Linked DNA regions of Sphingobium yanoikuyae. Each later gene encodes a partner of the first gene's protein in a complex. Links are inferred from orthologs where the notes say so. Each region holds a gene or a part of one and is shown in the gene's direction. Other genes may lie near its edges.

Region 1 (3,266 bases):
GGCGCCATGATCCGGGTGAAGAGATTGGCATCGACGCCGCTGCCCGCCACCCACTGCCAATTGACGCTGTTATTGGCATAATCCGCATCGACCAGCGTGTCCCAGAACCAGCGCGCGCCATGGCGCCAGTCGATCAGCAGATGCTTGATGAGGAAACTGGCCGCGATCATCCGCACCCGATTGTGCATCCAGCCCGTCTGCCAGAGCTGGCGCATGCCGGCATCGACGATGGGATAGCCGGTCCGGCCCCGTTTCCATGCGGTCCAGTCGCCTCGCGCCTCGCGCAGATCGCGCCAGTGCATGGCATCGAAGGCCGGCTGGGCATTTTCCGATCCATAGGTCGGCAGGGCCCAGACCTGATTATGCGCATATTCGCGCCAGATCAGTTCCTTCAGATAGACGGTCGCGTCCCCCGGCGCCTGCGCCACCCGATGCCAGACCTTGGCCGGCGAAATCTCCCCGAAATGGAGATGCGGGGACAGGCGGGACGTTCCTTCCTGCGACGGCAAATCGCGCGCGACCGCATAGTCGCCAACCTCCCCCAGAAAACTGTCGAGATAGCGCTTTGCCCCCTCTTCGCCCGGCGACCAGTCGGCAGGGAAGCCGCTCGCCCAGTCCGGATCGCGCGGCAACAAGTTCCAGTCTTCCAGCCTGTCGCTGACCGGCCAGTGCGATGGCGCCTCGATCTGCTGCGGCGCGGGCTGTGGTGGCGCGGGCGGCATGTGCAGCATCACCGCACGGGAAAAGGGCGTGTAGATGCGATAGGGCTTCCCGCCGCCCGTCCGCACCGCCTCCACCGGCAATAGCAGTCCGCCGTCATGAAGCCGCAGATCGATCTGCCTTGCCACCGCCTTCTCGGCGTTGCGCCACCAGGGCTCATGATGGCGGATCGCATGAACGACGTGCGCGCCGCTTTCCTGAGCCACCTGCGCCAGCACATCGGCGCAGCGTCCGCGCCGCAGGATCAATCGCGATCCCTTGCCCCTCAGTCGCTCGTCCAGGCTGGCAAGGCTGTGATGCAACCACCAGCGAGATGCGCCACCCATCGCCCATTGGCGCGGGCTTTCATCATCAAGGATATAGAGCGGAATGACCGGGCCGGCCTGCGCGGCGGCAGCGAGCGCCGCCTGATCCGAGAGGCGCAGATCCTGACGGAACCAGATGATGATGGGGGATGGCATGATCGCCCAATGCCTGCCTAGCCCCCCGGTTCCAAATGAATTTTCCGCGCCCTTCCGGGAGATGCCCGGCAAATCCGATGAATGTCGATTCGGCCAATGGACGCGCGCATCGCCGCCGCCTATTCTGGAACCCAATACACTAGCCATGGGTCGTCAACCGGCCATGGCTGCAGCGATGCAGGGGAAGACATGGCGTCGATGCCAGATAATGCAGAACTGAATTACCGGCCGTGCGTCGGGATCATGCTGGTCAACATGGCGGGCAAGGTCTTCGTGGGTCAGCGCCTCGATAATGTCGTGGAAGCCTGGCAGATGCCGCAGGGCGGGATCGACGACGGCGAAGACGCCAAGACGGCAGCGCTGCGCGAACTGGGCGAAGAGACCGGGATCACGCCGGAGCATGTCGAAATCATCGCCAAGAGCCGCGACGAGCATTTCTACGACCTGCCGCCCGAACTGATCGGCAAGCTGTGGGGCGGCAAATATCGCGGCCAGCGCCAGATCTGGTTCCTCGCCCGCTTCCTGGGCAAGGACAGCCATATCGACATCCAGACCAAGCATCCCGAATTCCGGGAGTGGAAATGGGCCGCGCCCGAAACGCTGCCGGAGCTGATCGTGCCGTTCAAGCGCAAGCTTTACCGCGACATATTGCAGGAATTCCACGACTTGATCTGATGGGGGCTTAAAATCCCCGGTCGGTTCGCTATGACAGCGGCATGCGTCACTGTCTGGCTATCCTGCCCTTCCTCTTTGCCACCCAGGCCTGGGCCAACGCGCCTGCGCTGCTGCCGCCATCCGTCCGCGAAATGCTGGAGGCGGCGATTGCCAATGGCAATGAGACGGAAATCGCGACCGTCGCCAAGATCGCCAAGCAGACCAATCCGCAATCGGCCGACCAGATCCAGCAGATGGTCAACAGTTGGAAGGAACGGACCAAGGCGACCCATGACACGGTGATTCGCGAGGCGCGCTTCACCGAATTATGGACCGGCAAGCTGGAGGCCGGCGGCTTCCGCTCGACCGGTTCGACCAGTGAAATCGGCATCAGCGCCGCCGCGCAGGTCAAGCGCGAAGGGCTGGAATGGAGCCATAAGCTGAGCGCCACGGTGGATTATCGCCGCGCCAATGGCGTCACCTCGCGCGAACGCTACACCGCCAGCTATGAACCGCGCTATCAGTTCGACCCGCGCGGTTTCGCTTATGGCCTGACCCAGTTCGAACGCGATCCCTCGATCGGCTATGACGAGCGCTACACCGCCTCGGCCGGTATCGGTTACAAGGTGATCGTCAGCAAGCCGATCGACCTGTCGCTAGACTTGGGCCCGTCCGTCCGTCATGCCAAATATGTGATCGGGCCGCGCGAAACCAAGCTGGGCGCGCGTGCATCTATGGACCTGGCCTGGCGTCTGGCGCCCAATGTCACCTTCAAGCAGACCGCTGCAGGTTACGCAGAAACTGACGTATTTTCAGTCAATTCTCTGACACAGTTGCAAACCAAGGTGAGCACCCGCCTGTCCGCTGGCCTGTCCTATACGGTGCAGTATGAGTCGGAGACCCTGCTGTCCGCGCGCGACTTCGACACGCTCAGCCGCCTGACCCTCAGCTACGATTTCTGATCGGGGTGGAGCAGGCGCCCGCGCTCTGATAGACCTCCGGGATGAACGGCACCCACCCGCCCGTAACAGCCCCTGAAACCGCCCTGCTGGAACAGGCCGCCGCCGCGCCGATGCTGGCACAGGTCGAGGCATGGGCCAGCATCAACAGCGGATCGCGCAACCTGACCGGGCTCGCCGCCATGGCCTCCACGCTCGCCGACGCCTTTTCGGCGCTGCCCGGTGCAATCGACCTGATCGAACCCGATCCGGTCGAAACCGTGGCGCCCGATGGCCGGATATCGGTGATCCGCCATGGCCAGCATCTTCGCCTGACCGTCCGCCCCGATGCGCCGGTCCAGCTGCTGCTGACGGGCCATATGGATACGGTTTTCCCGGCCGATCATCCATTTCAGAGGCTTCGCTGGCTGGAACCCGGCATTCTCAACGGCCCCGGCGTCGCCGACATGAAGGGCGGCATTGCCGTCATGCT
Region 2 (3,174 bases), 2.0 Mb from region 1 along the record:
CCCCGGCGCGCGGCCCCCATAAGCCAAAGCACAAGCCCTGCCAAGCGGGCCAGGATCGCCCCGGCGGATCGTTGCGCGGCGCCGGCGGGCGGCTATGCAGGGGCCACTTACCGGGAGACGCCACATGACCGATTCGCTTGCCATCACCGCCGCCGACGTCGCCGATGCCGCGCGGCTGATCGCGCCGGCGGCGGTCCGTACCCCGCTGATCGAGAATGCCGCACTCAACGATCATTGCGGCCGGCGGGTGCTGGTGAAGTTTGAGGGCGCCCAGCATAGCGGATCGTTCAAGTTTCGCGGCGCCTATAACCGCCTCGCCCGCCTCGATGCGGCGGAACGGGCGGCGGGCGTCGTCGCCTGGTCCTCGGGCAACCATGCCCAGGGCGTCGCCTTCGCCGCCCGCCTGCTCGGCATTCCCGCCACGATCGTGATGCCGGCCGATGCCCCGGCGATCAAGACCGCCAACACGCGTGCGATGGGGGCTGAGGTCGTCCCCTATGACCGCTTCACCCAGAGCCGTGAGGAAATCGCCACCGCCCTTGCCACCGAACGCGGCGCGACGCTGGTTCCCTCCTTCGACGATCCCTTCATCATCGCCGGCCAGGGCACGATCGGCCTCGAAATATTGGAGCAGGCGCAGGCCGCTGGCGCCGACCTCACGCAAATCCTCGTCTGTTGCGGTGGCGGCGGGCTGGTCGCAGGCACGGCGACGGCAGTCAAAGCCGCCCGCCCCGACATCAGCGTCTATGCGGTCGAACCCGCAGGCTTTGACGATACCGCCCGCTCGCTCGCCAGCGGCACGCGCGAAAGCGTCTCGCCCGACGCGCGCAGCATCTGCGACGCCCTGCTGGCGCCCAGCCCCGGCGCGCTGACCTTCCCGATCAACCACACCCTGCTCGCGGGCGGCCTCGTCGTCAGCGACGATCAGGTGCGCGACGCGATGCGCTTCGCCTTCACCACGCTCAAGCTGGTGGTCGAACCGGGCGGCGCGGTCGCCCTCGCCGCCATGCTCGCCGGCCTCGCCCCGCCCACCAACGGCGCCACCGCCCTCGTCATCTCCGGTGCCAATGTCGATCCGCAGGATTATGCAGCCATCATCGGCGGCCAGAACGCCTGACCGCTGGTCTTTTGCCCCGTCCCGCACTAAATGCGGCGCCATGATGAGCCGCTTTTCCAAGATGCATGGTCTGGGCAATGATTTCGTCGTGATCGACGCGCGCCAGGCGCCGGTCGCGATGACGGAAGCGCGCGCCCGCGCCATTGCCGATCGCCATGCCGGCATCGGCTGTGACCAGTTGATCGTCATCGGCGATGCCGAGACCGGCGACCAGGCCGACGTGTCGATGCTGATCTTCAATTCCGACGGTTCGGAAGTGGAAGCCTGCGGCAATGCCACCCGCTGCGTGCCACTGTTCGTCGGCAAGGACGTGCTGATCCGGACCAGGGCCGGGCTGCTCGACGCCAAGGGCGTGGACGGCGGCGCCAGCGTCGACATGGGCGCGCCCCGCTTCGACTGGGACGCGATCCCGCTCGCTTATCCGATGGACACGCTGACCATGAGCGCGAGTTGGGAAGACCTGCCCGCGCCGGCCGCCGTCAATGTCGGCAACCCGCATGTGATCTTCTTCGTCGAGGATCTGGACGCGGTGGATTTCGAGCGCCTCGGCCCGCTGATCGAGCATGACCCGCTCTTCCCCGCCCGCGTGAACGTCAATTTCGCGCAGGTCGTCGGCCCGCAGCATCTGCGCCTGATCGTCTGGGAACGCGGCGCCGGCCTGACCCGCGCCTGCGGCACCGGCGCCTGCGCCACCGCCGTCGCGGCGATCCGCCGCAAGCTGATGGCCGGGCCAGTGACCGTCAGCCTGCCGGGCGGCGACCTGGAGATCGACTGGGCACCGGGCGGCACGATCCGCATGACCGGCCCCGCCACCCATGTGTTCGACGGCGAGGCGGACTGGGACCGCTTCTGACCGTGCCCGGTCCCGACATCATCACCCTGGGCTGCCGGCTCAACATCGCGGAAAGCGAAGCTATTCGTGAGATAGTTGGCCGGGAGATGGCCGGCGCACAGGACGACCTGATCGTCGTCAACAGCTGCGCCGTGACCGCCGAGGCCGTGCGCCAGACCCGGCAGGCGATCCGCCGCGCCAGGCGAGACCGCCCCGACGCCCGCATCCTGGTCACCGGCTGCGCTGCCCAGACCGAACCCCAGACCTTCGCCGCCATGGCGGAAGTGGACGGCGTGATCGGCAACCGGGAGAAGCTGGAGGCCGCCGCCTTCGTTCCGGTAGCGGATAAGGTCAACGTCTCCGACATCATGGCCGTGCGCGACACCGCGCCGCACATGGCCAGCGCCTTTGCCGAACATGCCCGCGCCTTCCTGGAGGTGCAGAATGGCTGCGATCACCGCTGCACCTTCTGCATCATCCCCTATGGCCGGGGGAACAGCCGCTCCGTGCCCGCCGGCGCGGTGATCGACAAGGCGAAGCAGCTGGTCGATGCGGGCTATGGCGAGATCGTGCTGACCGGCGTCGACGTCACCAGCTATGGCCCCGACCTGCCGGGCAGCCCCTCGCTCGGCCAGCTTGTCGAACGGCTGCTGCGCCATGTCCCGGACCTGCCCCGGCTGCGCCTCTCCTCGATCGACAGTGTCGAGATTGACGAGCGGCTGTTCGACCTCATCGCCCATGAGCCGCGCATGATGCCGCATCTGCATCTCTCGCTACAGGCCGGCGACGACATGATCCTCAAGCGCATGAAGCGCCGCCATGCCCGCGCCGATGCCGTGCGGATCGTCGAGCGGGTGAAGGCCGCCCGCCCGGACATCAGCATAGGCGCCGACATCATCGCCGGCTTCCCGACCGAGGATGAGGCCATGTTCGCCAACAGCCTGGCGCTGGTAGCCGATTGCGACATCGTCCATGGCCATATCTTCCCCTATTCGCCGCGCACCGGCACGCCGGCCGCGCGCATGCCCCAGCTGGATCGCGCCACCATCAAGGCGCGCGCCGCGCTGCTGCGCGACGCCTGCGCGGCGCAGCGCGACGCCTGGCTTGCCCGCCTGGTCGGCACCCGCCAGTCGGTGCTGGTCGAACGCAATGGCCTGTCGGGCCATGCGGAAAATTTCGCGCCGGTGCGCTTCACCACGCCCCAGCCCCCCTCCACGATCGTCGC

What was found.
Region 2: the proteins of HH800_RS10380 (region 1) and dapF are in contact, whole or in part, in a solved structure (PDB 5YGU), measured with the Escherichia coli proteins. The link is inferred for Sphingobium yanoikuyae from one-to-one orthologs.

The regions. Positions count from the first base shown.
Region 1 is NZ_CP053021.1:2,097,426-2,100,691, forward strand. What follows is about bases 167-3,113. They hold HH800_RS10380 (RNA pyrophosphohydrolase), read left to right. Parts: upstream 167-1,370; coding sequence 1,371-1,856; downstream 1,857-3,113. Other genes in these bases: HH800_RS10375 (cryptochrome/photolyase family protein), read right to left, coding at 167-1,181; HH800_RS10385 (DUF481 domain-containing protein), read left to right, coding at 1,898-2,797; HH800_RS10390 (hydrolase), read left to right, coding at 2,839-3,113. Also shown: more of HH800_RS10375, read right to left, coding at 1-166; more of HH800_RS10390, read left to right, coding at 3,114-3,266. UniProt on the Escherichia coli protein: Master regulator of 5'-end-dependent mRNA decay.
Region 2 is NZ_CP053021.1:63,919-67,092, reverse strand. What follows is about bases 209-3,063. They hold dapF (diaminopimelate epimerase), read left to right. Parts: upstream 209-1,157; coding sequence 1,158-1,970; downstream 1,971-3,063. Other genes in these bases: mtaB (tRNA (N(6)-L-threonylcarbamoyladenosine(37)-C(2))-methylthiotransferase MtaB), read left to right, coding at 1,973-3,063; HH800_RS00360 (threonine ammonia-lyase), read left to right, coding at 209-1,117. In the rest of the region: more of HH800_RS00360, read left to right, coding at 125-208; more of mtaB, read left to right, coding at 3,064-3,174. UniProt on the Escherichia coli protein: Involved in the succinylase branch of the L-lysine biosynthesis and in the biosynthesis of the pentapeptide incorporated in the peptidoglycan moiety. Catalyzes the stereoinversion of LL-2,6-diaminopimelate (L,L-DAP) to meso-diaminopimelate (meso-DAP).